DNA from 4 places in the Vibrio sp. PID23_8 genome. Region 4 is predicted to be linked to each of the others. Evidence: predicted binding sites of a transcription regulator. Region 4 holds the regulator's gene; each other region holds the start of a gene.
The links. Region 4 encodes CRP, which controls carbon source genes, mostly activating them, when cyclic AMP is high. Its sites were predicted from a motif close to TGTGANNNNNNTCACA; they were not measured.
Positions count from the first base shown of each region.

Region 1: malT (HTH-type transcriptional regulator MalT) is a predicted target of CRP. The motif match lies at 2,646-2,661, and genes of this name have one in related genera.
Region 2: udp (uridine phosphorylase) is a predicted target of CRP. The motif match lies at 5,494-5,509, and genes of this name have one in related genera.
Region 3: nagE (N-acetylglucosamine-specific PTS transporter subunit IIBC) is a predicted target of CRP. The motif match lies at 4,914-4,929, and genes of this name have one in related genera.

Region 1 covers NZ_LIXE01000005.1:84,344-92,602, reverse strand. The annotation lists gene malT (HTH-type transcriptional regulator MalT) at 1-2,452, opposite strand, end outside; gene AK966_RS10780 (glycogen/starch/alpha-glucan phosphorylase) at 3,021-5,474, shown strand; gene malQ (4-alpha-glucanotransferase) at 5,587-7,767, shown strand; gene glgB (1,4-alpha-glucan branching protein GlgB) at 7,986-8,259, shown strand, end outside.
Region 2 covers NZ_LIXE01000001.1:363,077-371,335, forward strand. The annotation lists gene AK966_RS01605 (COG3014 family protein) at 1-525, opposite strand, end outside; gene hinT (purine nucleoside phosphoramidase) at 599-949, opposite strand; gene AK966_RS01615 (methyl-accepting chemotaxis protein) at 1,183-3,174, shown strand; gene AK966_RS01620 (DUF1887 family protein) at 3,338-4,498, shown strand; gene udp (uridine phosphorylase) at 4,642-5,400, opposite strand; gene AK966_RS01630 (zinc/cadmium/mercury/lead-transporting ATPase) at 5,705-8,014, opposite strand; gene AK966_RS01635 (MATE family efflux transporter) at 8,114-8,259, opposite strand, start outside.
Region 3 covers NZ_LIXE01000002.1:349,217-357,475, reverse strand. The annotation lists gene asnB (asparagine synthase B) at 1-301, opposite strand, end outside; gene AK966_RS05500 (cation:proton antiporter family protein) at 531-2,120, opposite strand; gene AK966_RS05495 (ROK family protein) at 2,202-3,416, opposite strand; gene nagA (N-acetylglucosamine-6-phosphate deacetylase) at 3,419-4,555, opposite strand; gene nagE (N-acetylglucosamine-specific PTS transporter subunit IIBC) at 5,045-6,622, shown strand; gene glnS (glutamine--tRNA ligase) at 6,858-8,259, shown strand, end outside.
Region 4 covers NZ_LIXE01000011.1:16,415-24,673, reverse strand. The annotation lists gene trpS (tryptophan--tRNA ligase) at 1-641, shown strand, start outside; gene AK966_RS15960 (aminodeoxychorismate/anthranilate synthase component II) at 827-1,414, shown strand; gene AK966_RS15955 (aspartate aminotransferase family protein) at 1,776-2,987, shown strand; gene astA (arginine N-succinyltransferase) at 3,094-4,113, shown strand; gene astD (succinylglutamate-semialdehyde dehydrogenase) at 4,142-5,599, shown strand; gene AK966_RS15940 (DUF1338 domain-containing protein) at 5,865-6,662, shown strand; gene crp (cAMP-activated global transcriptional regulator CRP) at 6,749-7,381, opposite strand; gene AK966_RS15930 (phosphoribulokinase) at 7,620-8,259, opposite strand, start outside.

The sequences.
Region 1 (8,259 bases), on a different contig from region 4:
CATCAAAGTGAATGGATCGACTCCGCTGATTGGAAGAGATGTCTTTCATCAACTGTTGGGCGCGGTGACGCTCTAGATCGCCCAATTCATGGCGTAGACTCAGTTTTTCGAGTAATCCGCCAATGATCGCGCCATCAATAAGGAAGTTGCCAATCATACCGGTTTGGTTGGTCATCACCAATGCCTCTTTCAGCAGATCTTTTGCTTGTTCCTCGTCTTTTTGACGCACCGCAAATACCGCCTCTACGACTAGGTTGCGGTTGGTGTCAGTGATCAAATTGGCACGCAGTGCTTCACTTTTTAAGAATTCCAACGCTTGGCGAGCTTCATCGTACTGACCCAAATTAATGTGGGCACGTACGATGTTACGCCACTGAAGTTGCTGGAAGTGGTTGCATGCTGACTCAGGGCGCACAGCAGTAATTAACCACTCTTGAATCGCTTCTATATTGCCACGGGCTTGCCAGAAAAGGATCAACGACAGTGAGGCATTTGCTGTCCAATCGACGTGGTAAGTCGATTGATTCATCAAGTGTTGAATGTGCTCAATGAACTTGCCCGCTTTGTCCAGTTCACCACGGCCAATTGCAATACGTGCCAGCATAGAATAGCTGTGTAAGTGCTTGCTTGGTGAATGGTTTTCCAGGATTTGCAGACCCTTGTACGCACACTCTTCGGCTTCATCTAGACGATTCCAACACCAGAAAACTTGCGCACGAATACGCAGCAAGAACTCGTGCAAAGGAACATGCTGCAGTTGTTGGTCTTCAATCAAGCGGAAGGCGGAATCTTGCAATTCGAATGCTGCTTGAACGTAACCTTGCGCGATCATGATCTCACTTTGCTGCAAGATCGCCCAAAGTGCTTGGTGGTATACCTGATATTGGCGTGCCAGTTTTTCAGTTTGTTGCATCATCGGCAACGCTCGGTCTAGTTGACCAAGCACATGATTCACTTCACCTACGACTGAGGTTGCAACGATACGGCTACGGTATATCGTTGAACTTAGCTGGCTCAACGCCAGTTCAGCGAGTTCAAGCGCGCGTTCTGGCTGGTTACTATTTATGGCAACTTGGGCAAGTAGGGCATTGGCTTGGCCTTGGTAGCCAGAGTCTAATTCGATCTTGCGCTTAGTGTGTTCCTTTTCTGCCTCTGCTAGTAGCTTGCCAACTTGATTATAGCGATGCTGACTTTGCGCTAGCCAAGCACGTAGCATGGTTAATTTAGGGTGACTAAACAGCAGCTCACGATCAAGTTGGTTAATTGCCGCTTCGAGAGTGGCCAACTCACCTTGGTTAAACATCTTCCAGCCAAACTCGTTAAGAATTTCAATGATTAAGCTTATGTCACAGGATTTCTGTGCATGATGGAGCGCTTGATGTGGTGCTTTTTGGTTTAGCCACGCTACGGCGGCATTGCGGTGTAAGTCTTTTTCTTGCTGAGGAATGCGAGCAAGACGCTCATGAGATAAAAACTCACCAAACAGATTATGGAAACGGAACCAGTTTTGCTCGCCTTCTAATGGATAGATGAAAAGACCGTATCGGTTGAGCGATTCAATCATGCCTAATGCATCTTCACGTTGAGTCAACGCGAACACCAGCTCATCATTGAAGTGGTTCAAAACCGACACTTGCATGAGAAAATGACGGGTTTCGTTATCGAGTAGGTCAAAAACCTCTTCAACTAAGTAATCCCATAGATGAGCGTGATTAAACTGAGAAACTGACTCTACCGTTTGCGCGAGAGTACGGTTTTGATGCTGTGCTTGTAGTGCAATGAGCTGCAATGCCGATGGCCATCCTTCTACGTAACCGCGTAGGTTGTTTGCCATATCTTCATCAATGCCATCGGCAATGCGTTGGTTAAAAAAGCGCGTGGTTTCTTCGGTATCGAATGCCAGCAGCTCATTGCCAATTTCGATCATCAGGTCACGCACTCGTAGGTTAGCAGTCCCTAGTGGTGGGTTAGCACGACTCGTCACGACCACCGTGAGGTTATCTGGCATGTGCTTTAAGAAAAAACGCATCGATTCATGGATTTCGTCGTTGGCGATCAGATGGTAATCATCTAAAACGATATAACACTCGTACTGAAAATCTTCCATCTCAGCGAAAACTTCGCTAAATAAAGAGCGTAAAGAAGAGAATTGACGCTTTTCAGCCAGCTTTTGAGCGTTAGAGCAACTGTAATTGGTTGCTTTGTTTAAAGCTTGTAGTAAGTAATTGACGAAACGGAAGCCATCATTGTCGCTATCGTCGATGCTATACCACCCGACGTTTGGCTTATCTGACAACCATTGAGCTGCCATGGTTGTTTTGCCGTAACCAGCAGGGGAGCGAAACAAAACCAGTTTGTAGTAAGGCGCATGTTGTAGTAAGTCCAACACTCGTGGGCGGACGATGGCATTGTGTAAGCGGCCGGGGCGAGTGAGTTTAGATGGAATCCACATTGTTAATTCTGTCCTTAAATTTTTGAGCTAGCGAAACTAGAAACAGACCCACACGACCAAATTTTGATTGTGTGCAAAAAATGTTAGGGTGGCGAGTCGCTTTGAATGGTACGACATGAGAAATGCTATTTACTTTGATCCACTTCCTAATTCTTAAGAACTGAGTAAACATTGCTCATCTACGCCCTAATTTTGTGATTTTAATCACCTAAATGTTGATTTTGTTAGTCTCGTGTAGATTGGGTTGCGCGATTTTTACAGAAAAACCATTAGCGTAAAATATTTTAATGTGATCGATAAGACAGTTTTTACATCCCAGTAAAAAGGTCAATTAAAAAAACGTCATGAATAAAATTTACTCTTTCTCTAAATTGGTTGTGATCTGAATCACTAGCAAGGGCAGGATCGACTGCTGTGTTGAGATTTAGATCACTAACTTTGCAATGCTCCCCCCCCTACGCCCTAGCCCCTACTCCTATCAGTGAGGAGATGCAGGAGGATGTTTCTTCACCTAGGGAAATGCACGATGTATGGCAGATGAATTACTACAAGACGTGAGAATTTCTTAATGAAACCTACTCAACAGAAACAATTTGACAAGAAGTCGTTCCAAGAAAGCGTGAAGAAACATCTATCTGTCACTTACGCACATACGATTGAAAATGCAGATAGCCGCGCTTGGTATCTAGCAATGGGGCGCGCATTGGCTGAATTCACAACATGCGATTTGTTGGCCACAGAAGAAGATCCTCGCATTAAGAATGCGAAAAGTGTTAACTACCTTTCACTAGAATTCCTTATCGGTCGTTTGACTGGTAACAACCTAATCAGCATGGGCCTTTACGAAGAGATCACTGAAGCAATGGCTGAACTAGGTCACAACCTAACAGACCTTCTAGAAGAAGAGCGTGACCCATCATTGGGTAACGGTGGTCTAGGTCGTCTAGCGGCATGTTTCATGGACTCATGTGCAGCGCAAGAATTCCCAACCGTAGGTTACGGCCTGCACTACGAATACGGTCTGTTTAAGCAGTCGTTCAAAGATGGTCGTCAACAAGAAGCGCCAGACGCATGGCGTGGCGTTGAAGGTTACCCATGGGAAATTGCTCGTCCAGAGCTCGCACAAGAAATCGGCTTCTATGGTCACGTTGAAGTGGTCAACGTGAACGGTAAAGAAGTTCGTAAATGGGTTCCTGGCATGTCTGTAAAAGCAATGCCTTGGGATCTACCTATTGTAGGTTACGAATCAGATACGGTTTACCCTCTACGTCTTTGGGAATGTCAGGCAATTGCACCATTCTCACTAGCTAGCTTTAACAATGGTGATTACTTCGAAGCGCAACACGCGCTGATCGACGCAGGTAACATCACCAAAGTGCTTTACCCGAACGATAACCACGAGAAAGGTAAAACACTGCGTCTAATGCAACAGTACTTCCACTCAGCAGCGTCTGTGCGCGACATCCTACGTCGCCACGAAGCAGCAGGTTACACGCTCGCGGAATTGCCGAAGCAAGAGACTATCCAGCTAAACGATACGCACCCAACGATTGCTATCCCTGAGCTAATGCGCATCCTAGTGGACGAGAAAGGTCTTACTTGGGAAGCGGCTTGGGAAATCAGCTCTCACACGTTCGCGTACACCAACCACACGCTACTACCAGAAGCGCTAGAGACATGGCCAGAGTCGCTAATCCAGCGTCTACTTCCACGTCATATGGAAATCATTTTTGAAATCAACCACCGCTTCCTACAAGAAGTTCGATCGATGTGGCCTGGTGACGGTGAGAAGCAAGCTAAGCTCTCTATCATTCAAGAAGGTTTCAACCGCATGGTTCGCATGGCTAACCTATGTGTCATCGGTTCTTACGCGGTAAACGGCGTAGCAGCGCTTCACTCTGAGTTGGTTAAGAAAGACCTATTCCCAGAGTTCCACGAGATGTACCCAACTCGTCTACATAATGTAACGAATGGTATTACGCCTCGTCGTTGGTTGAAGTTCTGTAACCCAGGCCTTTCTAAGCTAATCACAGAGAAAGTGGGTTCAGAATGGCCAGCGAAACTAGAGCAACTTGAAGGTATTGCTCAGTACGCTACTGACGCGAAATTCCAAAAAGAATTCATGGCAGTGAAGAAAGAGAACAAAGAGCGCCTCGCGAATTGGGTGAAAGAGAACATGGGTATCGAACTTGATACGAATGCTATCTTCGACGTTCAAATCAAGCGTCTGCACGAGTACAAGCGTCAGCATCTCGATCTGCTACACATTCTATCTCTATACCACCGCATCCTAAACGAGCCTAGTTTTGAATGTGAGCCACGCGTATGTTTCTTCGCAGCGAAAGCAGCACCAGGTTACCACCTAGCGAAAGAAATTATGTTCGCAGTGAACAAGGTTGCCGATAAGATCAACAACGATCCTCGCATCGGTAACAAGCTTAAAGTGGTATTTATCCCTGATTACCGCGTGAGCATGGCCGAGATCATCATCCCTGCGGCAGATGTTTCACAGCAAATCTCGCTAGCGGGTAAGGAAGCATCGGGTACAGGTAACATGAAGATGGCTCTTAACGGTGCACTAACTATCGGTACGATGGATGGCGCGAACGTTGAGATTCGTGAAGAGGTGGGTGATGAAAACATCTATATCTTCGGTCTTGATGTTGAGGGCGTGAAAGCGGTTAAAGCAGCTGGCTACAACCCTTACGACTACTACAATGCTGACCACTTACTAAAAGCGTCTCTAGACCTACTAACAGGTGATGAGTTTACGCCAGGTCAACCAGGTCTACTACGTGCAACGTACGACAGTTTACTTGATGGTGGTGACCCGTACCTATGTCTTGCTGACTTCGCATCTTATGTGAAAGCGCATGAAGAAATGGGCAAACAATACAAAGACCAAGCTGGCTGGGCTAAGAAAGCCATTCTTAACACTGCCCTAGTTGGTAAGTTCACATCAGACCGCTCAATCCGAGATTATGTGAACAACATCTGGAAACTTGAAGCAGTAAAGCGTTAACAAAGCCCAGTTAAGACCAAGGTAGCCGAGCGCTACCTTTGGCATTTTTAAATAATTATCGATAAAAAAAGACCCTACATGGAAGGTGTTGGTATTACCTTCGGAGAAAGCGATGAAAGAACAAACAGCATTAAAGAAAGTCGCAGACATGGCGCGATTGGCTGATAGCTACGTCAGCGCGTGGGGAGACGAGGCAAAAGTTTCTGAAGAAACATTACGCCGTTTGCTCACTTCACTTGGCTACGATACTAGCAGCGACGAGAAGCTAGTGGCTTCTGCTGAGAAAAAGCATAAGAAAGACGTACTAGCCCCAGTTCTTGTTTTACGCGACGGCGAGCCAGTCGAAGTGGAACTAAACCTAGGTACGAGTGCTCGCGAGAGTGAATTTAGCTGGCGTTTAGAAACAGAACAAGGAGAGGTACTTGAAGGCTATCTTCAGTCTCAAATTGTTCGTGACGAACGTGCTGAGGGTGGCCCTCTAGTGTTTGCATTGCCAAAGAACTTGGCATGGGGTTACCACAAACTGATCATTATCCGTAAGCGCCGTAAGACGCCTTATGAAATGTCGTTGATCGTCACACCAAAAGCGTGTTTCAAACAAGAAGATCTCAACCAGCATAAAAAGCTATGGGGCCCAAGCATCCAGCTTTACACGCTACGCACTCAGCATAACTGGGGTATCGGTGACTTTGGCGATCTTAAGCAGTTGGTGAGTGACATTGCCTCTCGTGGCGGTGACTTCATTGGTTTGAACCCAATTCACTCGTTGTTCCCTGCGAACCCAGAAGCCGCAAGCCCATACAGCCCATCTTCTCGCTGTTGGCTGAACATCATGTATATCGACGTAAGTTCAGTACCTGAGTTCGCGTTAAGTAAAGAGGCGCAGCAGCACGTTGGTAATGCGGATTTCCAACAACGTTTGCAAAAAGCGCGAGAATCACACTGGGTCAACTACACCGAAGTGTCTGAGCTCAAGATGAGCGTTCTACCGCTACTATTTAGTGAGTTCAAAGCACGCCATCTAGATAAGAACACGGTTCGTGCTCGTGCATTCTTAGAGTTCGTTGAGCTAGGTGGCGAAAGCCTACTTCACCAAGCCGCATTCGATGCGTTACACGGTGAACTGCATGCTCAAGATTCAAGCGTGTGGGGCTGGCCGGTATTCCCTGAGAAATATCGCACATTTAATTCTGTGGAGACTCAGAAATACATTAAAGATAACCAAGACCGTGTTCACTTGTACATGTATTTACAATGGATCGCAGACAGCCAGATCAAAGAAGCGCAAGCACTGGCCAAAGAGAAAGGCATGTCTGTCGGTCTTTACCGCGACCTAGCGGTAGGTGTTGCGGATTCTGGTAGTGAAACTTGGGCGGATGAAGGAAACCTAGTGTTGGATGCGAGCATTGGTGCGCCACCTGATGTTCTTGGTCCTCTAGGCCAAAATTGGGGTCTACCTCCGCTAAATCCACAAGTGCTGCAAGCAACAGGCTACGATGCGTACATCAAGCTGCTACGTGCAAACATGAAGCACTGTGGTGCGCTACGTATTGACCATGTGCTGGGTCTTTTGCGTCTGTGGTGGATTCCAAAAGGCGAGAAGGCGACAGAAGGTGCTTACCTGTACTATCCAGTGGAAGACATGCTAGCAATTTTGGCGCTAGAGTCACACCGTTATCAGTGTTCTGTTATCGGTGAAGATTTAGGTACGGTACCAGATGAAATCGTCGACATTCTTCGTGATGCAGGCGTGCATTCTTACAAAGTCTTCTTCTTCGAAACCTCAAAAGAGGATGGTGGTTTTATTTCACCTAAGCACTATGCTGAACAATCTATGTCGGCACTTTGTACGCACGATATGCCAACTCTACGTGGTTTTTGGCATTGTGATGACCTGAAAATGGGGCGTGAAATTGGCTTGTATCCAGATGAAGAGCAGCTAGAAGATTTGTTTGGCGATCGCCTTAAGTGCAAACAGGGTATTCTAGATAGTGTTCGTTGGCATGGTTACTTACCGGAAGGTATCGGTCATGATGCGCAGTATGTGCCTATGGATTCTTTCTTAAGTGAAGCACTGCAACTGCATGTTGCTGCCGGTGACTCTGCGTTGCTTAGTGTGCAACTTGAAGACTGGCTAGAAATGGACCAACCGGTCAATATTCCTGGTACGGTAGATGAGTATCCAAACTGGCGTCGTAAACTGTCGATGAACCTTGATGAAATATTCAGTCGTGAATACGTAAACCGTATATCTCGACGCCTTACTGAAGTACGCGCGAAAGCAAGTAAATAAGTTGAGAAAGGTGACCTAAGTACCAATGAAATTAATTCCGTCAAGGTATGAAACTATAGCCTAGGTCACTCATTAAATCGGCACAATCCGTTAGGATGGAGTACCGTTATTATGCCCGCAACAATAGCGGGCATTTTTGTTTTTTGACGGCGTTTTATTCGAAGTTTGAATAAAGCCATGTCTTTTGTGAATACACAACGTTTGGCTGTGGAAACTCGATGTTCAAAATCTTTATGGAGAATATCGGTGCTAGGGAGAATAAATTGAAAACTAAGGTAAAGAAAAACTACCAACGCGCTTATGAATTACTTGCTGAGGCGGCTTACTCAGACCCATTTGCGTCGCTTGGTCCATTCATTGATGACGGTGAAGGCTCGTTACGCGTTTGGATGCCTGGTGCTGACAAAGTTGAGTTGGTGATCAGTGGTGAGCCTCGTGTGGAACTGGATCGCAAAGGCGAAAGTGGTTTTATCCTAAAAGAAAAGCGCGATT
Region 2 (8,259 bases), on a different contig from region 4:
TGCCTGTTTAAGTTGCTTCTCACGTGCTTTTCTCGCCTCTTCCTGAACTAGGTTGGCACGACGCACTTCGACTAAAGCCCCTTCAAGATCATTCTTCTGTAAATAATTTAGACCGAGGTATAAATGCAAAAAGCCGAGTTCATAATCGGCGGGTTGATATTCATTTAAATTGTCGTTAACGGCAAGCGAACCAATACTGGTGACCGTTTCGGTTGCTGAAATAGTGGCGCGCTCTTGTTGCTTACGCACGGCACGTTCACTGACTTCTAATGCGCTTAAGCTGGTGGGGTAATCTTGAGCAAGAAAAGAGACTCTGCCGTGCTCAAAGTTGCCAAGTATGTCGCCTCCGGCATCACTCGATTGAAGTTGCTCAGCTTTGGCATATTCGCCAGCAACGACAGCCTGATAGATTTCTTTATTTTGATCGCTGTAATGACTGAACAAGTTGCCTGCGGAAAAATTCGCGCACCCAGTAGTAAGTAGGGACCAGCTAATCAATCCAAATAGCTTCACACCATATTTCACATTTATCTCCACAAATGTGTAATCTGACCGGAATGAAAAAGTGGATGAAGAGGCTTCATCCACCTCTTAATAATTAACTTAATACCATTGGGCCTAAAGGGCGGCCGCCCAATAAATGCATATGAATATGATAAACCTCCTGCCCACCATGGGAGTTACAATTAACGATCAAGCGGTAGCCATCCTCATCAATGCCCTCTTCTTTCGCCAGTTTTCTTGCAACGGTAAACAAGCGTCCCATCATCGCTTCATCTTCTGCTTCCACATCATTTGCAGTTGGAATCAGCTTGTTAGGAATGATAAGAATATGGCTTGGCGCACGTGGGTTGATATCACGAAACGCGGTAACAAGATCGTCTTGATACAGTAATTCTGCTGGAATTTCTTTACGGATAATTTTGCTAAAGATGGTTTCTTCCGCCATGGGTACTCCATTTCATAAGGTGTGTAACTTATTTAGTATGCGTTAAGCCCAAAATGAGCTCAATAAAAAACAGTGTTCACATAACGTTATCAATATATATACTTATGGAGAAGCTTTTTTTGTCGAGTGCGTCATAAAACGTGCGCCTACAATTCCATAAAATCCAAAGACTTTTGTTACTTTTAAGAAATTTCTTATTTATTTTGCCATTTTTTGGGAGAGGACGCTCATTTATGCGAGGTTCAGTTATTAAACGGATGTATGCAGGCTTCACGCTGATCATCATCCTATTTGCTATTACGATTGCTATTATGATGGGAGGCATGAACGATATTCATGGAAAATTTGAGAATGTCTCCACATCATCCCTGCCGCTAGTCTCTTTATCTAACCAAACCAGCGTCGAGCTTCTTTCTGCCGACAAGTCATTTAAGGACTTTCTAACGACCGAAAATAAACAACGTATGGATGAAATGCGTCAGGGTTTTGTCAAATCTGAACAACAATTTAAAGCCACTCTGAGTCAACTCGAGGTTGCTAGCCAAACCTATCCTTCCCTAGCCGAACCTTTTTCTCAGCTTAAAGAACTTGAGCAAAGCTACTTTTCCGAAGCCAAGGAAGCCATGGACAACTACGAAGCGATGTTTGTTGCACAAGAAGAAGTGCAAAAGTCTTCTCGTCGCTTCCAACAACTGAACACAGAGCTTTCGGTTGGTCTGAAAGAGTTCGTGGCCGATCAATCCAGAATCTCTGTTAAAGTGATGGCAAAAAGCTATTTTATTAAGCTAAAAGATGCAGAAGTCATTACGTCAGATGCGTTAGCGAGCTCAAATCCAGAGTTTGTAACGCAAGCCGTAGCAAAAAACCGTAAGGCGGTAACTCATCTGAATTACGCATTCAACGGCTTGGTGGCTCAGTTGCCTGAACTTAAAGATGTGTTCGGTGAGACTGTCGACCAATTTACCCGTGACGTGGGTATGCGTGGTGGTGTGTTAGACCAACACAACAACTACCTATCTGCACGAGCAGCACTTTACAATAACATTGCCAACCTCGCCGCTAAAGTCGACTCTAGTATGTCAATACTGGAGCATTTTACTACTACAGCAACAGAGCAATTGAATGAATCACTCGCAGATGCAGGAAATATTTACTCACAAGGTGTGACGAAAGCCATCGTGATTGGCGTGGTGGTGGTACTGCTTGCTACCGCAATTGGTTACCATATCGCTCACAGTGTTCGAGAACCACTTACACGCATTCTAACAGTGCTCGAAAGTCTTGCTAAAGGTGACATGACACAGCGTATCGACATTCGTTACAACAACGAATTCAGCCGCGTCAGTGGTCACATCAACACGCTTGCCGACAATCTGCATAATATTCTAGTGAAGCTTAATGATGCGTCTGAGAATCTCGCCTCGACAGCCACTAGCAATGAATCAACTTCATCTCAAGCGCAGTCCAAGCTTAATGCGCAGCGAGCTCAGACAGCAAGTGTTGCTGCAGCAATGACAGAAATGTCCAACTCGGTCCAAGAAGTTGCTCAAAGTGCGCAAGGCTCATTAGAGATGGTTCAACGTGTAGAATCCGCTTCTGACCAAGGCAGAAATGTCATGAGCAGCAATATCTCTACCATTAACCAGCTTGAAGCCCGCCTGAATGAATCCGTCTCCGCCGTTTCTGAACTCCAAAAAATGAGCGGTCAAATTGGGTCAATTCTCGATGTAATCCGAAATATCGCGGAGCAAACCAACTTGCTTGCCCTCAATGCTGCGATTGAAGCCGCGCGTGCTGGAGAACAAGGACGTGGGTTTGCTGTTGTGGCAGATGAGGTTCGCGTACTTGCATCCAAGACCACCCAATCCACGACTGAGATTGAGTCGATGATTAGCAACCTACAAGCAAGGTCGTTATCTGCAAATCAAGTGATTCAGAGTTGTATGAATGACATGGAGATGTCTGTCGAGCAAGCATCAAAAGCCAATAGTTCAATGGAAGATATCCAAGCACTGATTATGGAAATCAGTCAAATGAGTACCCACATTACCCATGCGGCTGCTGAGCAAAGTGCCACATCTGCCGATATCGCTCGTAATATTGAAGATATCAATCACATCGCAGATGAAAGCTACCAAGCCATGACGAGCATCGCACAAACCAACGAGTCACTGACTCAGCTTGCACATCAACAAAATGAATTGGTCCATCAATTTAAGCTTTAGTATAACTATGGTTAATTAGGCTATTTCTGCCAACCGACTGTTGAAGGGTGACTTTTTATAGAGTCACCCTTGTTTTTTTACGGCCTTGTCTACATATGGTAATTATGGCCTGCTCATCCATTAACTTACTCTGCTGGAGCAAGCCAAATAAGAAGGAAAACCTATGGCTGTTCATGTTGGTATTATTGATCAAGATCCCGTGAGATTGATCACTCCTCTATTAGATAATCGTACTATCAGTACCCATATCGTGTTTATTGGCGACAAAAGCCAAGAAGGCGTATATCACCGACTGAGTACGGTACTAGAACAGCGAGAAATCACCTCTGAGTTTTTTGAGATTCCTTCTGTGGTCAATACCTCTCTTATTAAACAGTCCATTCAAGCACTGGCACAGGATTTACATAACCGAGGGTTAGAAGTCAAACTCAACGCAAGCTGCGGTCTGCGACATCGACTTCTTTCTGTGTACGAGGTGTTCCGTACTTACCATTGGCCAATCTTTGTTGTGGAACCAAATAGCGACAAACTTTGCTGGCTATACCCTGATGGCAAAGACGATACGCAAGTAGAAGATCACATTACCATCTCCGATTACCTGACTATTTTTGGTGCGCGTGGCGAATTCCACCACATCGACCTTCCTCCTCAGCTAGACCAAAAACTGTACGAGCTTGGGGAGCGTTGGGCATCGAACGCGTTAGAGCTTGGCCCAGGCCTTGCGACGCTGAACTATCTAGCAACCACTTGTCGCAAAGAGCAAAAGTTGGATGTTGAACTTTCTGAGAAGCAACAAGGCTACCGCGAGTTGAACATGCTGCTGACCGATTTGGTCGAAGCGCAAATAGCGACCTACGAAAACGGGGTACTCACCTTTTCTGATGAAGATGCACGCCGTTTCTCGAATGGTGAATGGTTAGAGACGCTAGTTCACAGCACGGTTAAGCAAATTCAAGACACCATGCCAACGATTCAAGACCGTTCTTTGAATGTGCAGGTTTATCGCAAACTCGGAGAAAGCGAAGTTCGTAATGAACTTGATGTTGCGACCGTCGTTAACAACAAACTGCACATCATTGAATGTAAAACCAAAGGCATGCGTGATGACGGCGATGATACGTTGTACAAGCTAGAATCACTGCGTGATCTATTAGGTGGCCTACAAGCTCGAGCAATGCTCGTGAGCTTCCGCCCGTTACGTCATAATGATATTACACGTGCAGAAGATTTGGGCTTAGCATTGATTGGCCCGGATGAACTGAAAGATCTCAAAACGCATCTGAGTGCGTGGTTCAAAGCCGCAGGCGGCTCTGACGAAATCTAACCATTTGAGTTCAAATAAAAAAGCAGCGTTCTCGCTGCTTTTTTATTGCACGTAATCAGGCAAAATAAGATTCTGCAGATAGAAAAAACCAGAGGCGAGCCTCTGGTTTTTTCCCGTTTGATTAAATGCCAATTAAGTTGTACTTAAAGCATCTTACGAGCCGCTTCTACTACAACTTTAATTGAGCGAGCTTCCGTTTCTTTCAGCGTTGAATGATCTGGAATCTCTTTTTGTGTACGGTTGATAATGACCCCCGCCACACAACCTGCTTTCAAACCTGAGCTTGCACACATAGTTAGCAACGTTGCAGACTCCATTTCGAAGTTCAAAACGCCCATGTCTTGCCACTCTTGCATAGAGCCTTGGAAGCGCTTAACCACACGACCAGAGAAAGTGTCGTAACGCTCTTGGCCTGGGTAAAAAGTATCACTTGAAGCTGTCACCCCCATATGAACGGTAGCACCAGACTCTTCAACTGCTGCTTTCATCGCTGTTGCAATTTCGAAGTCTGCTACTGCTGGGAACTCCATTGGAGCAAAATGTAGGCTCGCGCCATCTAGACGAACGGATCCGGTCGTTACAATCATATCGCCTACATTTACGTTTGGTTGAATAGCACCTGTCGTGCCAACTCGTAGGAAAGTGCGAACGCCAAGCTGCGCTAACTCTTCAACCGCGATAGAAGTCGATGGGCCACCAATACCTGTAGAACAAACCACCACAGGCTTACCATCTAACTCTGCACGGTATAGTGTGTATTCTCGTTGACTTGCTAGGAATACTGGGTTGTCCATTTGTTCTGCGATTTTTTGAACGCGTGCCGGATCACCAGGGATGATAGCAAGAGTCGCACCATTAAGATCGGCTTCAGTAACACCTAAGTGGAAGACAGCTTGAGACATAAGTCGCTCCTTTTTGGCTTATTTTGTAAACAATAAGCTCATTAATAAGTTGTTGGGTACAGAAGCACTGTAGCGAACCTTTTGTTAATGTTGAGTGATCACAGTCACAATGAAACAATGTAATAAACTTAAACTTTCAAATAAAATCGGATCAAGTCACACTTTGTGAGCGGGGACGTCATTTTGTTGCACCCAATTTGTTGCATAGAAAATGACGCCCTTTAAATTCAATCATCCAAGAGTCCAGTGTGTTTCGTAACCAATAAAAAACCAAGACAATGAGCACCTCGGGCTAATATTTAAGTTATTGAACTTGCTTAGATTTAAAGCGAAGCAGTCTTAATGCATTCAATGTAACTAGCGCAGTTGCGCCACTATCAGCCAATACCGCTACCCACAACCCTGTGATACCTAACAAACTAGTCACCAAGAACACGCCTTTCAGACCAAGCGCTAATGCGACGTTCTGATGAATGTTGTTTAAAGTAGCTCGTGAAAGTTCGATCATTACCGGAAGTTCGACCAAGCGGTTGTGGGTGAGCGCTGCGTCTGCGGTTTCTAACGCAACGTCAGTACCACCGCCCATTGCAATACCAATACTCGAGGCCTTCATCGCTGGAGCATCGTTGATACCATCACCGACCATTGCAACGGTGTGGCGACCAGAGAGCTGCTCGACATAATGGACTTTATCAGCAGGCAGCAAACTTGCTTTGTAATCCAGACCTATTTGATCCGCAATAGACTCGGCACTTCGAGGATTGTCACCCGTTAGCATGATGGAAGAGATACCCAGTTTCTTCAGCGCTGCGACGGCTTGCTCCGCATCTTCGCGTAATGTATCTTGCCAAGCAATCACACCCAACACATCATGATCATAACGTGCAATAACGACGGTTTTACCCTGTTCTTCCAGTTTGGCCACTCGCTGCTCGATCTCCTGCGATAATGGAAAATCCGCCTTTGAAGGTGAGATCACTTGCACCAGTTTGCCCCCTACCATACCGGTAACACCAGAGCCCACCTGTGCGGTTTTGTCTGTTGCTTCAGGGATAGTAATACCTTGCTCTTGCGCTTTGTTTACAAGCGCAACCGCCAATGGGTGACTAGAACCGATTTCAATTGCAGCCGTGAGACTTAATAGATGATCTTCACTCACACCCAATGCGACGACATCCGTGACTTGTGGTTTACCTTGTGTCAACGTTCCGGTTTTATCGAATGCTACCGACTCAACTCGACCAAGTAATTCGAGTGCAGCCCCGCCTTTGATCAATGCGCCACGCTTTGCGGCAGCCGCCAAACCAGAGGTGATCGCCGCTGGCGTTGAGATCACCAAAGCACATGGACATGCAATCAATAACAATGCTAATCCTCGATATACCCAGGTTTCCCATGGCTGCGCAAACAGCAAAGGAGGAGTGATGATGACGAGCAGTGATACCAGCATCATTAAAGGCGTATACCAGCGGCTAAATTTGTCTAAAAAACGTTCAAGAGGTGCTTTACGCGATTCCGCTTCTTCAATCAGATGTAAGATACGATCAATGGCATTTTCGCCGTGGCGTGAAGTGACTTGAACTTGAACCACTTTGTCAACGACCACAGCGCCAGCCATGATTTTACCGCCAGCACCATGTTCAACAGGAACCGATTCTCCGGTTAGCGCACTTTCATCAAAACTTGCAGCAAGAGTCAGCAGTAGGCCATCAGCAGGCATACGACCACCGGGGGCCACTTCAATCACGTCACCGGGTTTAAGTTGTGAGGCTGGCACTTCTTTGCGCTGTCCTCCAACCATCAGCGTGGTGTTTTCTGGCACCAGATCCATCAGAGCCTGTACACCACTTCGAGCGCGAGAGGATGCGTACGCTTCTAACTTTTCACCAATAAGGAAAAGCAATAACACCATCGCCGCTTCTGCGGTTTCACCAAGATACAGCGCACCAAGTGCAGCAACACTCATTAACGTCTCAATGGTAAACGGGGTTCCGCTACGAGCCAGTTTAACCGCCTTCAGCGCAACGGGATACAAACCAAGTAAACAGGTCAACGTAAAGATCCATGTACTTAACTGCGGTTCAAAATCTGAAATAATGCCTGCAAATGCCATTGCACCTGCTATAGAGAGAATCTGAATATTGTCTTTAATGATGCCAAACCAACCTTTATTTTCCATTTTTTGTTTAGGGGCATCAGTCGAACTCAGTGGAAAACCAGTTTGTAGGGCAGTCTGTTCTATCGCCGATGCAAGAGCATGATTGTCAAAATCAACAACCAGCTTTTCCGTAGCAAATAGTACTTTGACATGGACGACGCCTTCGACAGAAGCGACCGCTTTTTCAAGTTTTCGTGCGCACGATGGGCAGTCCATACCAGAGACTAGCCAACTATTGCGAACTGACGATTTGACGGGTTCGGCAGAGCCTTCTTCATCAGCGGGATCGGTACTGCAACTGCCGCCACCGCTGCAACAAGAATCCCCAGAGGCAGTCACGCTTGCTTGAGAAATTGTCAACGTAGGTTTTGCAGGTGAGCAGCAAGATTCAGCTGCACTAATTGGCACCGCTGTTTTGATTTTGCCTGATTGGCAACCTTGATGTTTAGTACACATAGTTCGCTTTCCTTATTAGTAATAACACTTTACCTACAGATAAGGATAAACCTTAGAGTTAGGTCTAAGGTCAAGCATCAATTACATGAATATAGCAAACTAATTATCGTTTTTTTCTTCAACCGCCGCTGCAATTTCTTCAATCAACATCGCATCATGGGAACAGAATGGAGAAGTAATTACGCAGGTCATCGCCGGATCATCTTCCACCAACTCTTCGCCAAAATTCTGCATCAAATCTTTAA
Region 3 (8,259 bases), on a different contig from region 4:
CACAATCAGAGTCCGTCTGAAATTCGTATTTGCCTTCGTAACGCGCACGGATCTCTTTGTGGTTGTAGATTTCACCGTTTACAGCAAGGATGAGTTTTTTATCTGGGCTGTATAGTGGCTGAGCACCGCTATTTAGGCCAACGATGGCTAAGCGCTCGTGCGCTAAAATAGCGCGTTCTGAAGAGTAAATACCAGACCAGTCAGGGCCACGGTGGCGAAGTTTTTTCGACATCTCTAATGCGATAGGGCGCAATGAAGCAGCATCACTTTTAATGTCTAAAATGCCAAATACTGAACACATACAACATCCTTTTTAAACTAGACAATTTTTAATCGGTATGACTCCAATTTGCCATTCTGAGTAAAAAAAGCAACGTTTTTTGAATAAAAAAATCATAAAAAGGCTTGTTAGTTGGAAAATATTTAACAAAATCTAGATTTTGGTGAATGTGATTAAGGTTTGGTTGAAATAGTGTACAAAAAAGCCCTCTTATTCGCAGAGGGCTCAATAAAAATAGGGTTTTTGATGCTTATTTGATAGGGGTAAATTGAGGTTGAAGTTGATCGCAAACATGACGAGCAAAGCCACTACCAGCTTCACTGTAGATGTTAAATGCTGCATCGACTCCACTTTCTAGTAAGCCTTCTAGCTGATCGGGATATTCGGCAATTGCAGCAATTTGGCCTTTGTAGTTTCGGCTTTGTAATTGCTCAAGTGCGGTTTGGTTTCCTTGATGGTGTGGCATCGCCAGAAGAACCATCTTCACGTTCGCGGTATCTAAGATACGTTCCCAAAAATCCGGGTCAGTCGCATCGCCGGAAATCACATTACGGCCTTCAGATCGGTGTTTATGGGCAGCGTCTTCACGAACTTCGACACCAAGAGAGATCTTGCCATAGCGAGCGCGAAGTTCATCATAAGCACCTGTACCAATTCGACCCATACCTAAAATCAATATTTGCGCATGCCCTGGATTGATGAGTTGGTCACGTTGGTTCAGCTTCTCTGCCGCCGTTTCTTGTAGCCACTTACCCGAGTGTTGGTAAATTTGATGACCAAGTCTGTTTAGTGGCGCAGAAATGATGAATGAGATAGAAACGGCGACCGCAATCGCGGCTAGTATATCGCTTGGCATCCATCCCATATTATACGCAAGGCCACCCACAATCAGGCCAAATTCACTGTAATTGAACAGTGAAAGTGATGTAAGTAAAGAGGTACGAACACGGAACTTAAAGTAGTTGATGGTTAGGAAGTAAAGCACCCCTTTGATTGGTAGTAACAGAATAAAGAGCAGCGCGAGGCCTACACCGTTAAAGCTCAGTGATGCGGATAGGCCAATGTTTAGGAAGAAACAGACTAAAAACAGTTCCTTCATGTTAAATAGGGCTTTGGAAAGCTCTGACGCTTTGCGGTGGCCGGCGAGTAGCATGCCAAGGATCAGCGCGCCGAGATCTGGCTTCATACCAACCAATTCAAATAAGCCTGCGCCGACAACGAGTGCGAAAAAGATGCCAAATAGCACCAGCATTTCACCGTGGCCGACTTTGTCTAACACTTTGTAGAACAGTGGACGAAGTAGCGGCAGGGCAAACAGGCCAATGGCATACCATTCAGGGATTTTCCCTGTTGATGCGGTCAAGAACACCACGGCAAAGATATCTTGCATAACAAGAATACCGATAGCCAGAGTGCCGTAAGTGGCATTTATTTCCCCCTTTTCTTGCAGAGTCTTAACAGCAAAAACGGTACTAGAGAATGAGAGGGCGAACGCTAAGAGCAATATTTGCGTGCTGTCCATGTCCGTTAACGAGGACAGGCCAAGCAGCTTTAATCCGATAAGAACCAGCGCAAAGAACAGAGTGGAAATAATATTGTGCACGGTCGCGCCACCCCAGATCTCTTTGGAAAGTAGGGTTTTGACATCAAGCTTTAAACCGATAGTGAAAAGTAGAAGCGTCACACCGAGATCGGCGAGGGTGATGATGACCTCATTGCTCTGATAACCAAAAGCATGCAAGCCAAAGCCCGCAAGCAGAAAGCCAACCAGAGGTGGGAGGTTGCACTTGACCGCAATAAAACCAGCTATAAAAGCCGTTGTAATTAGAATAATTTCCATACTGTTGAGCTATATTCCTGATATACAAAAACGGGCTGTGAAATCACAGCCCGAGATTGTAACTTAATTGGATGTATAAACTTAGTCTTCTAGTAACTTTTGTAACAAAACACCGTTTAACATGGCACGTTTAATCATTGCAAATGCACCCATGGTTGGTTGCTTATCAATATGTGATGCGACGATAGGGAGTTCGTTGTGGAATGTTTTTAAAGATTGGTTTTCTACATTACGTCGAATCGCTGGGAAAACAATTTCTTCGGCCGCAGTGATATCACCCGCAATGACAATCTTTTGTGGGTTAAACAAGTTAACTGTAATTGCGATGGCTTTACCTAGCTGGTTACCCACACGTACCAAGCTTTGTTTTGCCAATTCATCCCCGCTAATGGCGTGACTACAAACATCTTCGATAGTGATGTGTTCCAGCTGAGTGAGGCTGGACTCGTAGCCTTGCGCGATCAATTGTCTGACTCGTTTTACGATGGCAGGGTTTGCAGCCACCGTTTCCAAGCAACCAAAGTTGCCACATTGACATTGTTCGCCTAAAGGGTCGATTTGAATATGGCCGATTTCACCCACGTTGCGATTAAAACCAAGGAATACCTCTCCCTTTACAATGATACCCGCTCCCGTACCTCGGTGAACACTAACAAGAATAGAGTCTTGGCAGTCTTGACTTGCACCAAAGTAGTGCTCGGCTAATGCCATGCTGCGAACATCATTACCGACAAAGCAGGCAGTATTAAACTTTTCACTAATGATCTCCCCAAGCGCGAGGTTATCGATATCAGTGTTTGGCATATACTCGACAACCCCTGTGGTTGGGTTAACCAAACCAGGAAGGGTAATACCAATTGCAATGAGCTGATCAATCTTATCTTGGCAACGATCACGAAAACCTTTCAATAACTCAATTAACCCTGTAATCAAGTCAGCTTGATTTGAGTAATGAAGTTCGTGCTGATCGGTAACTAAAGCCGTTCCGCCCAGATCGTATAAACAGAACTGAACATAGTCACGGCCCAATCGAATGGCGATAGAGTGGAATGGCTTCACTTCAGTGGTCAACGAGATAGCTCGGCGACCACCAGTAGAAGCTTGTTGCGCGACCTCTTTAATTAGACCGTGCTCTAAAAGTTGACGGGTTATTTTGGTAACACTTGCTGGAGCAAGCTGACTTACATCGGCTACCTGTATGCGGGAGATAGGACCTTGTTGGTCGATCAACCTATAAACAGCAGCACTGTTCAACTGCTTTACTAAATCTACATTACCAATCTGTCCGCCATTCATGCTTAATTTTGCTCGTATTGTCCGTTAACAACCGTCGCTTTTACATTGAAGTCACGATCGAAAATAGTTAGGTTTGCCACCATACCTTTTCGAATTCGGCCAAGACGCTCCTCAACACCGATAGCGGTAGCTGGATAAAGCGTAGCCATTCGTAGAGCTTCGTCTAAAGCGATGCCCGCGTGCTCAACGGTGTTCTGAACTGCTTCAATCATTGTCAGAGCTGAGCCGCCTAGTGTGCCGTTTTCATCAACACACTTACCATCTCGGTAATATACTTTCTTACCAACAAAAATAAAGTGATCCATGTCGGCACCTGCTGGAGCTGTGGCATCGGTCACCAAAACAAGCTTTTCACCTTTGATTTTATGCGCAATACGGATGTTCGCGTAATCAACATGGAAACCGTCTGCAATGATGCCTGCGTAAACTTCAGGCGTATCGTAAATAGCGCCCACAACACCAGGTTCACGACCCACCATTGGTGTCATCGCATTAAACAGGTGTGTAGCAAAGGTAATGCCTGCTTCAAAGCCTTCACGCGCTTCAGCATAGGTTGCATTCGTGTGGCCGATAGATACCACGATGCCAGCCGCTTTCAAACGTGAGATGTGCTCAGGATCGTTTTGTTCTGGTGCCAATGTTACTTTTGCAACGATGTCTGCGTTTTCACAGATAAGATCAATCATGCCGTCATCTGATGGGCGAATGAAATCAACGCTGTGGATGCCTTTTTTGGCAACGTTAAGGTAAGGGCCTTCTAAATGTAGGCCTAGTGATTGGTTTTTATATTGGTTGTGGTATTCGCGAGCTGCTGCGATTGAAGCACGCATGTCTTCGTCAGATGAAGTGATAAGGGTAGGCAGAAAGCTCGTACAGCCAGACTTTAAGTTCGCGTTATGCATAATCTGCATGGTTTCTGGTGTGATTTCGTCGTTAAGCATTACGCCACCACAGCCATTTAACTGAAGGTCTATGAAGCCTGGGCTTAGGTTTGCACCGTTTAAATCTCTAACTTCAATAGTCTCTGGTAATTGAGTCACAGGCACTACCGAGTGTATCTGATCGTTTTCAATGATAACCGCATGGTGGGTGAGAACGTCACTACCGGTATAGATTTTACAGTTACTTAGCGCGTACATATTCAGCGAGTCCTTATAAATTAGAATTCAATTTCTGCCTTGTTATCTAGATGATGTACGAGTGAATCCTATGGATTACTTAGTTTGTATCACTGATTTAGATAACAGGTCACATACAGCAAGTCGCGTTTTATTAATGTTATTGTCATTGTAACCATTTGAAAAATATTGAATTAATTGCTTGTTGTTATTATTTTTCAGAGCAAAGCTACTGCGATTAGCCTGTTGAGAGACTAAAATAACACTGATTCTTTCTTGCATATAGTGCGAGAATTTTATCGTTAAAACGCCATTTTTTCGTATAATAAAATAAGTTTTATGATCTCGCTAGCAAAAACCTTTCTATTGGGCGATTTCTGGTGATTGTGATCACAAACAATGAGGTTTTAATTTGCGGAGCAAAATTAATATCATAAACTGGTGCGAACTAAATTGAACGACTGAAATAAGTCTTCAACAAAACATAAAATCCTATAGGGGGAACTTAAGGTGAATATTCTTGGGTACGCGCAGAAGTTAGGTAAAGCACTTATGCTTCCTATCGCAACGCTTCCAGTTGCAGCGCTTTTACTACGTTTGGGTCAAGGCGACCTTTTAGATATTCCATTTATGGCTCAAGCGGGTGGTGCGATCTTCGGTCAACTTCCACTTCTCTTTGGTCTAGGTATTGCGATCGGTCTTTCTAAAGATGGTCAAGGTGCTGCTGGTCTAGCTGGTGCCGTGGCTTACTTTGTAATTACAGCAACAGCAACAACAATCAATGCTGACGTAAATATGTCATTCTTTGGTGGTATCATTGCTGGTATTATCGCTGGTCACTCTTACAACGCTTTCCATGCGACGCGTCTTCCTGAGTGGTTGGCATTCTTCTCTGGCAAACGTCTAGTACCTATCATGGCGGGTCTTTTCGCGCTAGTAGCAGGTGCAATCGCTGGTGTTGTTTGGCCATCAATTCAAGCTGGTCTTGACGCTCTAGCACACGCGGTATCAACATCTGGCGCTATCGGTCAGTTTGTATACGGTACACTTAACCGTGCGCTTATCCCTGTAGGTCTACACCACGTATTAAACTCGTATTTCTGGTTCGGTATGGGTACGTGTCAAGAAGTTATAGTTTCTGGCGCAACAGCAGCTGGTCAAGCACTTCCTGCACTACAACAGCTTTGTGTTGACCCTTCTCTAGCTAAGACTCTAGTTGTTGGTCAAGCTCACACATTTGAATTCGCAAACTCTGTCACTCCAGAAATCACTGCAACAGTTAAAGAAGTAACTGAAACCGTTAAATCTGGTGACCTACACCGCTTCTTTGGCGGCGATAAGAGCGCTGGTGTATTCATGAACGGTTTCTTCCCTGTAATGATGTTCGGTCTACCGGGTGCAGCACTTGCTATGTACCTCGCTGCACCAGTTGAGAAACGCAGCCAAGTTGGTGGCGCGCTATTCTCAGTAGCATTCTGTTCATTCCTAACAGGTATTACTGAGCCTCTAGAGTTCATGTTCGTATTCCTAGCACCTGCACTATATGCAATGCACGCGGTGTTCACAGGCTTGTCTCTAGTAATTGCAAACATGTTTGGTACGCTACACGGCTTTGGTTTCTCTGCAGGTCTTATCGACTTCGTATTGAACTACGGTCTAGCAACTAAGCCTCTAGTACTGCTTGCTATCGGCCTAGGTTTTGGTGCCCTATACTTCTTCACATTTAGCTTCGCAATCCGCGCGTTCAACCTAAAATCGCCTGGTCGTGAAGATGACGACGAAGACACGCCTGCAGCAGCACCAGCAGGTGAAGCGAAAAAAGGTGACCTAGCTCGTCAATACCTAAAAGCATTAGGTGGTCACGACAACCTAACGTCTATCGACGCATGTATCACTCGTCTACGTCTAACTCTTAAAGATCGCTCTATCGCTGATGAAGCAGTACTTAAGAAACTAGGTGCGAAAGGTGTTGTGAAACTGGGTGAAAATAACCTTCAAGTTATCCTTGGTCCTCTTGCAGAAATCGTTGCTGGTGAAATGAAAGCAATCGGTTCAGGTGAAGACCTATCAGATGTAAAACTTCCGTAATTACATCTTAAGACTCTCTATTAAGACCTCCTTCGGGAGGTCTTTTTTTGTTTTGAGGGGATTGAATCTACACCGCTTTCAAGCGAAGTAGCGAAATATTGCTTTTTTAACGACGGTTCTTGTTGTCTAATCGCTAAGAATTGTGGATCATTAGGAATAATGCACTCTGCAAAACCAACCTTGGTTGCGGAGTACTGTTTTCTCTGACAATACTAATATTTTTGAGGTGCTATAGATGAGTGAAGCTGATGCTCGTCCATCAAACTTTATTCGCCAGATCATTGATAAAGATCTAGCGGATGGTAAACACACTAGCGTGCATACTCGATTCCCGCCAGAGCCAAATGGCTACTTGCACATCGGTCATGCTAAGTCTATCTGTTTGAACTTCGGTATTGCTCAGGACTACCAGGGTCAATGTAACTTACGTTTCGACGATACAAACCCTGAAAAAGAAGACATCGAATACGTTGAGTCTATCAAGAAAGATGTAAACTGGTTGGGCTTCGAGTGGGATGGTGAAGTATGTTACTCATCAAACTACTTCGATAAGCTTTACGAATATGCAATTGAATTGATTAACAAAGGCTTAGCGTATGTAGATGAGCTAAGTCCAGAGCAGATCCGTGAATACCGCGGCACACTAACTGCGCCAGGTAAACCAAGCCCTTATCGTGATCGTCCTATTGAAGAAAACCTAGCGTTATTTGAAAAAATGCGTGCGGGTGAATTCGAAGAAGGTAAAGCATGTCTACGCGCGAAGATCGACATGGGTTCTTCATTCATGGTTATGCGTGATCCAGTGATTTACCGTGTACGTTTTGCTACTCACCATCAGACTGGTGACAAGTGGTGCATTTACCCAATGTACGACTTTACACACTGTATTTCTGATGCGCTAGAAGGCATTACGCATTCTATCTGTACGTTAGAATTTATGGACAACCGTCGTCTTTACGATTGGGTTCTGGAAAATATCACGATTGATTGCCGTCCACACCAGTACGAATTCAGCCGCCTGAATCTTGAGTACACGGTGATGTCTAAGCGTAAGCTAAACCAGCTTGTGACTGAAAAATTGGTTGATGGTTGGGATGACCCGCGCATGCCAACAGTATCAGGTCTCCGTCGCCGTGGTTTCACGCCAGCATCAATCCGTGAATTCTGTAAGCGTATCGGTGTAACAAAGCAAGAGAACATGATCGAATTCGGTTCTCTAGAATCTTGTATTCGTGATGATCTAAACGAAAATGCACCGCGTGCGATGGCTGTTCTAGATCCAGTTAAGATTGTTATTGAGAACTACGAACAAGGCGCTGTTGAAACACTAACGCTTGCAAATCATCCAAACAAACCTGAAATGGGTGAGCGTGAAGTACCATTTACTCGCGAAGTATGGATTGAGCGTGAAGACTTCCGTGAGGAAGGCAACAAGAAGTACAAGCGTCTGGTTCTAGGTAAAGAAGTTCGCCTGCGTGGCGCTTACGTAATCAAAGCAGAACGCGTTGAGAAAGATGCGGAAGGTAACATCACAACTATCTTCTGTACTTACGATGTCGATACGCTAGGTAAGAACCCAGCTGATGGTCGTAAAGTGAAGGGTGTTATCCACTGGGTATCTGCGGATAAAGCATTGC
Region 4 (8,259 bases):
TTGACTACCCAGTACTCATGGCTGCGGATATCCTGCTTTATGGTGCGCACCAAGTGCCAGTCGGTAGCGACCAGAAGCAGCACCTAGAGCTAGCGCGTGATATCGCTAACCGCTTTAACAATATCTACTCGCCAGATCAGCCAATCTTCCAAGTGCCAGAGCCTTACATTCCGACGGTAAATGCGCGCGTAATGAGTCTTCAAGACGCAACGAAGAAGATGTCTAAGTCAGATGATAACCGTAAGAACGTTATCACGCTGCTTGAAGAGCCTAAGTCGATCATCAAGAAGATCAACAAAGCGCAAACCGATACAGAAACGCCACCGCGTATCGCTCACGACTGGGAAAGCAAAGCAGGTATCTCGAACCTAATGGGGCTTTATTCTGCGGCGACAGGCATGAGCTTTGAAGAGATTGAAGCGAAATACCAAGGTGTTGAAATGTACGGTCCATTCAAGAAAGACGTAGGTGAAGCATTAGTCGCAATGCTAGAGCCTATCCAAGCAGAATACCGTCGTATTCGTGAAGACCGCGCATTCATGAATGAAGTGATGAAGCAAGGTGCAGAGAAAGCATCCGCTCGCGCTGCCGAAACATTGAAGAAAGCGTATGAAGCCGTCGGCTTTGTTGCTCGCCCATAATCGAGCTTAGAGCTTTATTATTTTTAGCCCTCGCATCTAGCGAGGGCTTTTCGTATCAGAGCAAATTTATTCAGCAAAAACTTGCCTTTCTTGCTTGGTATAGCAAAATACCGCCCTTGATTGCCACGAAAGTGGTGATTCATCACTTAAGCATTGCCAAAACGGATTGGAGCCACCGACACTTTATGTTGTTGATCATCGATAACTACGACTCTTTTACCTACAACCTTTACCAATACTTCTGCGAGCTTGGTGCAGACGTAAAGGTGGTGCGTAACGATGAAATCGACATTCAAGGTATTGAGGCGCTCAACCCCACTCATTTGGTGATCTCTCCAGGACCATGTACCCCTAACGAAGCGGGTATCTCTCTACAAGCCATTGAACACTTTGCTGGCAAGCTGCCTATCTTGGGCGTTTGTCTTGGTCATCAGGCGATTGCGCAGGTGTTTGGTGGCGAAGTGGTACGTGCACGACAAGTGATGCACGGTAAGACCTCACCGATTCGTCACAACGGTCGCAGTGTGTTTAAAAATCTTAATAACCCACTGACGGTAACCCGCTACCACTCTCTCGTGGTGAAAAGCGGCACGTTACCTGATGTGTTTGAATTGACCGCTTGGACTGAACTACCTGACGGATCCATGGATGAAATCATGGGTTATCAGCATAAAACCCTGCCAATTGACGCGGTACAGTTTCATCCTGAGTCAATTAAGACAGAACAAGGCCACGAACTACTCGCAAACTTTCTCGCGCGTAAAACGATCTGATCCCGATCACTTTTTTTAACAAATTCTTCATCTATTTCACTTTGGAAGTGGAATGCAAAACTATGCGTTCTATCTAGTTGGCGAGAATTATTCATTGCTTGTCCCTCCTGTTAATTCAAGTAATCGTTGCCTTTTATAAAAAAACGCTTCTCAATCCCGAATTCTTGGTGCATAAATACTCATAGATAGTGATTAGTGGTGGTTGTGCTGGGATGCAAAAAGAATAAATCACTATTGAAATGGTTAATTAAATGTAAATACAATGCCCTGATGGCTTAAATGCAAAACATTATTTGCTAGCAAAGAATGCTGGTTAAATTCGCTTATCTGCTAGGCATGCGGTATCAAGAAGGAATGTGCAATGACAACGGAAAACAAAGTAGAGCGCGGTTTATTCGATGAGGTAATGGTACCTTGCTATAACCCGATGGAAATGATCCCTGTTAAAGGTAAAGGTTCACGAATTTGGGATCAGGAAGGCAATGAATACATCGACTTTGCTGGTGGTATTGCCGTGAGCTGTCTTGGTCATTGTCACCCTGCAATGGTGAATGCATTAACCGAGCAGGGCAACAAGCTTTGGCACCTTAGCAACGTAATGACCAATGAGCCAGCACTCCGCTTAGCAAAAAAACTGACTGAAGTCAGTTTCGCAGAGCGCGTATTCTTTGCCAACTCTGGTGCAGAAGCGAACGAAGCTGCATTAAAGCTTGCTCGTCGTTACGCCGCAGACGTTCATGGTGCTGAGAAATCTGAAATCATCGCATTCAAACAAGGTTTCCACGGTCGTACTTTCTTTACCGTGACGGTCGGTGGCCAAGCGGCTTACTCTGACGGTTTTGGTCCTAAGCCTGGTGACGTCACGCACCTGCCGTACAACGATATCGAAGCGCTGCAAGCACACATCTCTGATCGCACTTGTGCGGTGATGATGGAGCCGCTTCAAGGTGAGGGCGGTATCATTCCACCAACGCCTGAGTTCGCCCAAGCGGTTCGTGAACTGTGTGACAAACACAACGCACTGTTGATTTTTGATGAAGTACAAACCGGTAACGGTCGTACTGGTCACTTCTACGCGTACCAAGGTCTAGGGATCACGCCAGATATCCTAAGCACCGCGAAATCACTCGGTGGTGGTTTTCCTATCGGCGCAATGTTAACCACAGCAAAACTGGCTGAACACTTAAAAGTGGGCACTCACGGTTCGACTTACGGTGGTAACCCATTAGCGTGTGCGGTTGCAGAAGCTGTGGTTGATGAAGTCAGCAAGCCAGAGACCTTAGCGGGCGTACTAGAGCGTGAAGCGATGTTCCGCGAAGGTCTAGAGAAGATCAACGCGAAGTACAACCTTTTCTCTGAAGTGCGTGGTAAAGGTTTGCTGCTTGGTGCGGCGCTGAATGAAGAGTGGCAAGGCCGTGCACGTGACGTACTGGTTGCCGCTGGTAAACAAGGTCTCATGGTATTGGTTGCGGGTGCCAATGTCGTACGTTTCACACCATCACTCGTTATCACACAACAAGAAATCGAAGAAGGCTTGGCAAAATTGGACAAAGCGATTGCGACGTTAGTGTAAACGCGATCCCGGTTTTATTGCCAACGCAACCCCCATCAAGGACCTCTGATGGGGGAATTGTTCCTACAATTTAGTTAGGATTTTCTTGCATCTGGAGGGAGTATTGATGCTAGTAGTTCGCCCTATTGCAATGTCGGATTATGACGCGCTGCACACCTGTGCGGTTGAGTCAGGCCATGGATTTACATCTCTACCGGTTAACGAAGAACTGTTAACCAATCGAATCAAACACTCAGAATACAGTTTTGCTAAACCAGACGTGAAAGAAGCTGGTGATGAAGGCTACCTGATGGTGGGCTTTGACTCTGAAACGGGTGAAGTCGCAGGTACCACTGGCATCGAAGCTTCAATTGGCTGGGATGTGCCTTTTTACTCTTACCACATCAGTAAAGTGGTGCACTCATCGCCAAAACTTGGGGTAAACAATGTGGTTAAGCTGCTGACGTTTGGTAACAACTACACGGGCAACAGTGAAATCTGTACCTTGTTCCTACGTGAAACATTCCGTGGAGGGTTGAATGGTCGCTTGATGTCGAAGTGTCGATTTTTGATGATGGCTGAGCACCCAGAACGTTTCTCAGACACTATTTTTGCTGAGATGCGCGGTGTATCAGACGAGAACGGTAACTCACCATTTTGGCAGTGGCTACAAGAGCATTTCTTTTCAATTGACTTCACGCTTGCTGATTATCTAACCGGTATCGGCAAGAAAGGTTTTATCGCTGACTTGATGCCGAAGTTGCCAATCTACATCAACCTGTTGAGCCCAGAAGCGCAAGCCGTAATTGGTCAAGTGCATGACAACACGCGCCCGGCGTTGAAACTGCTAGAGAATGAAGGTTTCACCAACCGGGGTTATGTCGACATTTTCGATGGTGGTCCTTCAGTGGAATGTGACTTACGCAATATTGAATCGGTACGCCACTCATTCCGCGCTAAAGTCAAAATTTCTGAACATACCAGCACGCAAGACTTCTTGATGTGTAATTCATCATTCGAGAATTTCCGTGCCGCGGCAGCAAAAGCGGCTTATGACGCAGAAACACAAAGCGTGGTGCTCGCGCCAGAATTGGCGAATGCACTTTTGGTTGGTGAAGGGGATTTTGTTCGCCTTCTTCCGCAGTAACTGACGACAGAATTTAAGGATAGAAACAATGACACATTGGATTGCAGGTGAATGGGTACAAGGTCAGGGTGAAGCATTTACGTCTTTGTCGCCGTACAACCAAGAAGTGATCTGGCAGGGCAAAGGCGCGACGGCAGAGCAAGTGAACCAAGCGGTTGCTGCGGCGCGCGAGGCGTTTGTTGACTGGAAGAAGCGTCCATTTGCAGAGCGTGAAGCGATCGTGTTGGCTTTTGCTGAGAAAGTGAAAGAGAACAGCGAAAAAATTGCCGAAGTGATTGCTAAAGAAACCGGTAAGCCGATTTGGGAAACTCGTACTGAAGCGGCGGCAATGGCAGGTAAAATTGCGATTTCTATCCGTGCTTACCACGACCGCACTGGTGAAGCGACACGTGAAGCCGCAGGCAACCAAATTGTATTGCGTCACCGCCCATTGGGTGTAATGGCGGTATTCGGCCCTTATAACTTCCCAGGTCATCTGCCAAATGGTCACATCGTGCCAGCACTACTTGCGGGTAACACAGTGGTATTCAAGCCGTCTGAGCAAACGCCATGGACGGGTGAATTAGCCATGAAACTGTGGGAAGAAGTGGGTCTACCGAAAGGTGTGATTAACCTAGTCCAAGGTGCGAAAGAAACCGGCATTGCGCTAGCGGACGCGAAAGGCATTGATGGCGTGCTGTTCACGGGTAGTGCAAACACAGGTCATGTTCTGCATCGTCAATTTGCAGGTCAGCCGGACAAGATGCTGGCGCTAGAAATGGGTGGCAATAACCCGATGGTTATTTCGGGTAACTACGGCGACCTAGATGCAACGGTTTACACCATCATCCAGTCAGCCTTCATCAGCGCAGGTCAACGTTGTACCTGCGCTCGTCGTCTGTACATTCCGTTTGGAGATAAGGGTGATGCAGTGATTGCTAAGTTGGTGGAAGCGACACGTAACATTCGCGTTGACCAACCATTTGCTGAGCCTGCGCCATTCATGGGACCACAAATTTCGGTCGCGGCAACCAAGTTTATTCTGGATGCACAAGCTAACCTGCAAGCTCTTGGTGGCGAAAGCTTAATTGAAGCGAAAGCGGGCGAAGCGGCGTTTGTTTCTCCGGGCATCATCGATGTGACGAACATTGCTGAACTGCCAGATGAAGAGTACTTCGGTCCACTTCTGCAAGTAGTGCGCTACGAAGGGCTAGAGAAAGCGGTAGAGCTAGCGAACGATACGCGCTTTGGTCTTTCTGCGGGTCTGGTTTCAACTGACGACCAAGAGTGGGAATACTTCGTTGACCACATTCGTGCAGGTATCGTGAATCGCAACCGTCAGCTGACGGGAGCCAGTGGTGATGCACCGTTTGGTGGTCCGGGGGCGTCAGGTAACCTACGCCCAAGTGCTTACTACGCAGCAGACTACTGTGCGTACCCAATGGCATCAGTGGAAGGTCGCGAGACGGTCTTGCCTGCAACATTGAGCCCAGGTGTCAGCCTGTAATCGAGAAATACGAAGCGGTAACAAAGTATCACCGCTTCTATCTGCCAGAGCTATTTACCAAGTTAGGATTCCGGTAAAGCGCGCTGGCAAACGCTAAAGGCGAGCTCAAGACTCCCCAACGCGTGTTGACTGACTGGCATTAATGCCTCACATACCGTCACAGGTTGATGACCGCGTGTTCGTGATTCTGGACAGCCTTGGGGCTGTGAACGAGCGGTCAACTTCCTCTTATCTCTAACTCTACATTTCATAACAAGGAGTCGTTATGACGCCCGATGTGTTATTTGAATCGCTATGGCAAGACTACATTCAACGTCTTTGCCCTTCAGCTGCTAAAGTCCATCAACTTCTACAAGAAGATGAGCCTTTGATTAATGACCATATTGCGCTACGTACGTTTAATGTCGCTCCCCTCGGTATTGAAACGTTGGCGAAACCATTTTTGACAGTGGGTTATAAAGCCTGTGGTGACTACGTATTTGAAAGCAAAAAGCTGGTGGCAAAACACTTTGAGCACCCAGATCCAAAGCAACCAAAAGTGTTTATCAGTGAGTTGAAGGTCGATGAATGTTCGCCAGAGCTGCAAGACATCGTTCATAAACTGGTCGAGCAGGTTGATGCTTCAAAGCTGATTGGCAGCGGCTTCTTGTATGGTGGACGTTTGTGGGAGATTAGTTACGCTGATTTCCAAACGTTGGCGAACGAGAGTGAGTATGCCTCTTGGCTTGCTGCACATGGTTACGGCGCAAATCACTTTACCGTGAGCGTAAACCAACTTAACCAACACCAAGAAGTGAAGCAAGTAAACGACCACCTACGCACAGCAGGCTTCACCATCAACGAAAACGGCGGCGAAGTAAAAGGTACGCCACAGGTGTTGCTAGAGCAATCTTCGACCATGGCCGATAAAGTGCCAGTGGCCTTTACGGAAGGTGTTGAAGTGATTCCTGGAGGCTTTTACGAGTTTGCTAAGCGCTACGCAATGGATAACGGTGACTTGTACTCAGGATTTGTTGCCGCATCGGCAGATAAGATCTTTGAGAGCACAAACGGAAAAAAATAGAGGGCGCTAATCCAGTGTTTTTCTAAAACAAAAAAGCCACCAATGTTTCTATTGGTGGCTTTGAATTTTTTAAACGTTAATCGGAATTAACGAGTCCCGTAAACAACGATAGTTTTGCCGTGTGCAGAAATTAGGTTCTGCTCTTCTAGCATCTTCAAGATTCGGCCTACTGTCTCACGAGAACAGCCAACGATTTGACCGATTTCTTGACGAGTGATCTTGATTTGCATTCCGTCTGGGTGCGTCATTGCATCTGGCTGCTTAGCAAGGTTCAGAAGAGTCTGAGCGATACGACCAGTTACGTCTAGGAACGCTAGGTCACCCACTTTCTGGCTAGTAACTTGAAGGCGACGAGCCATTTGCGCAGAAAGGCGCATTAGGATGTCAGGGTTTACTTGAATAAGTTGACGGAATTTCTTGAACGAAATTTCAGCCACTTCACAAGGAGATTTAGCACGAACCCATGCGGTACGCTCTTGGTCTTCTTCGAATAGACCTAGTTCACCAATGAAGTCACCTTGGTTTAGGTAAGAAAGGATCATCTCCTTACCTTCTTCGTCTTTGATAAGAACCGCAACAGAACCTTTAACGATGTAGTACAACGTTTCAGCTTTCTCACCCGCGTGAATTAGCGTGCTCTTTGAAGGGTATTTATGAATATGACAGTGTGAAAGAAACCACTCTAGTGTTGGGTCGGTTTGAGGTTTACCTAGAACCATAATATATCACTTCCTCTGCAGGGTACGCTTGCGCTATCCGTATTTTAGCTAAGCCCGAATTAGCTTACTAGAATAAGAATACTTTTCTATACTGCAAGCTCTCTTGTGTTTCGGTTAGAAATAGTATCCTTTTTCGAAAACGATTTCTTGATTTTAATCGTGCCATGGTGGAGATTTTGTAAGCAAAAATGTGCACATGATCACGGTATGAAAAGTAAACACTTTATTCGCGAGGTTTTTAACCAATTTTACCCGTTTCGATGAGCTGTTGCAGAATCGGCCTGACGATGAGCTCCATGGCAAAGCTCATCTTACCGCCGGGCACGACAATGGTGTTGTGGCGTGACATAAATGAGCCGTCAATCATAGCGAGTAGATAAGGAAAATCGACATTTTTAATGCCACGAAGGCGAATAACAACAAAGCTTTCATCCAGACTTGGTATGCCTTTGGCGTTAAGTGGGTTTGACGTATCCACGGTCGGGACACGTTGAAAGTTGATGTGGGTACGAGAAAACTGTGGTGTAATGTAGTTAAGATAGTCGTCCATTGAGCGCACGATTGAATCCATCACGGCTTCACGAGAGTGACCTCGGTCGCGCGTATCGCGTACGAACTTTTGAATCCACTCTAAGTTCACGATCGGCACCATGCCAATCAGAAAATCAACATGCTGAGCCACATCGACATCACCATCGACCACGCCGCCGTGTAATCCTTCATAGAACAGCACGTCACTGTTTTCAGGTAAACCTTGCCACGGGGTAAAGGTGCCTGGCATTTGGTTATAAGGTACGGCTTCATCAAAGGTGTGCAGATAGCGGCGTACACTACCAGTGCCATCCTGGCCAAATTGACGGAAAAAGGCTTCCAGTCCA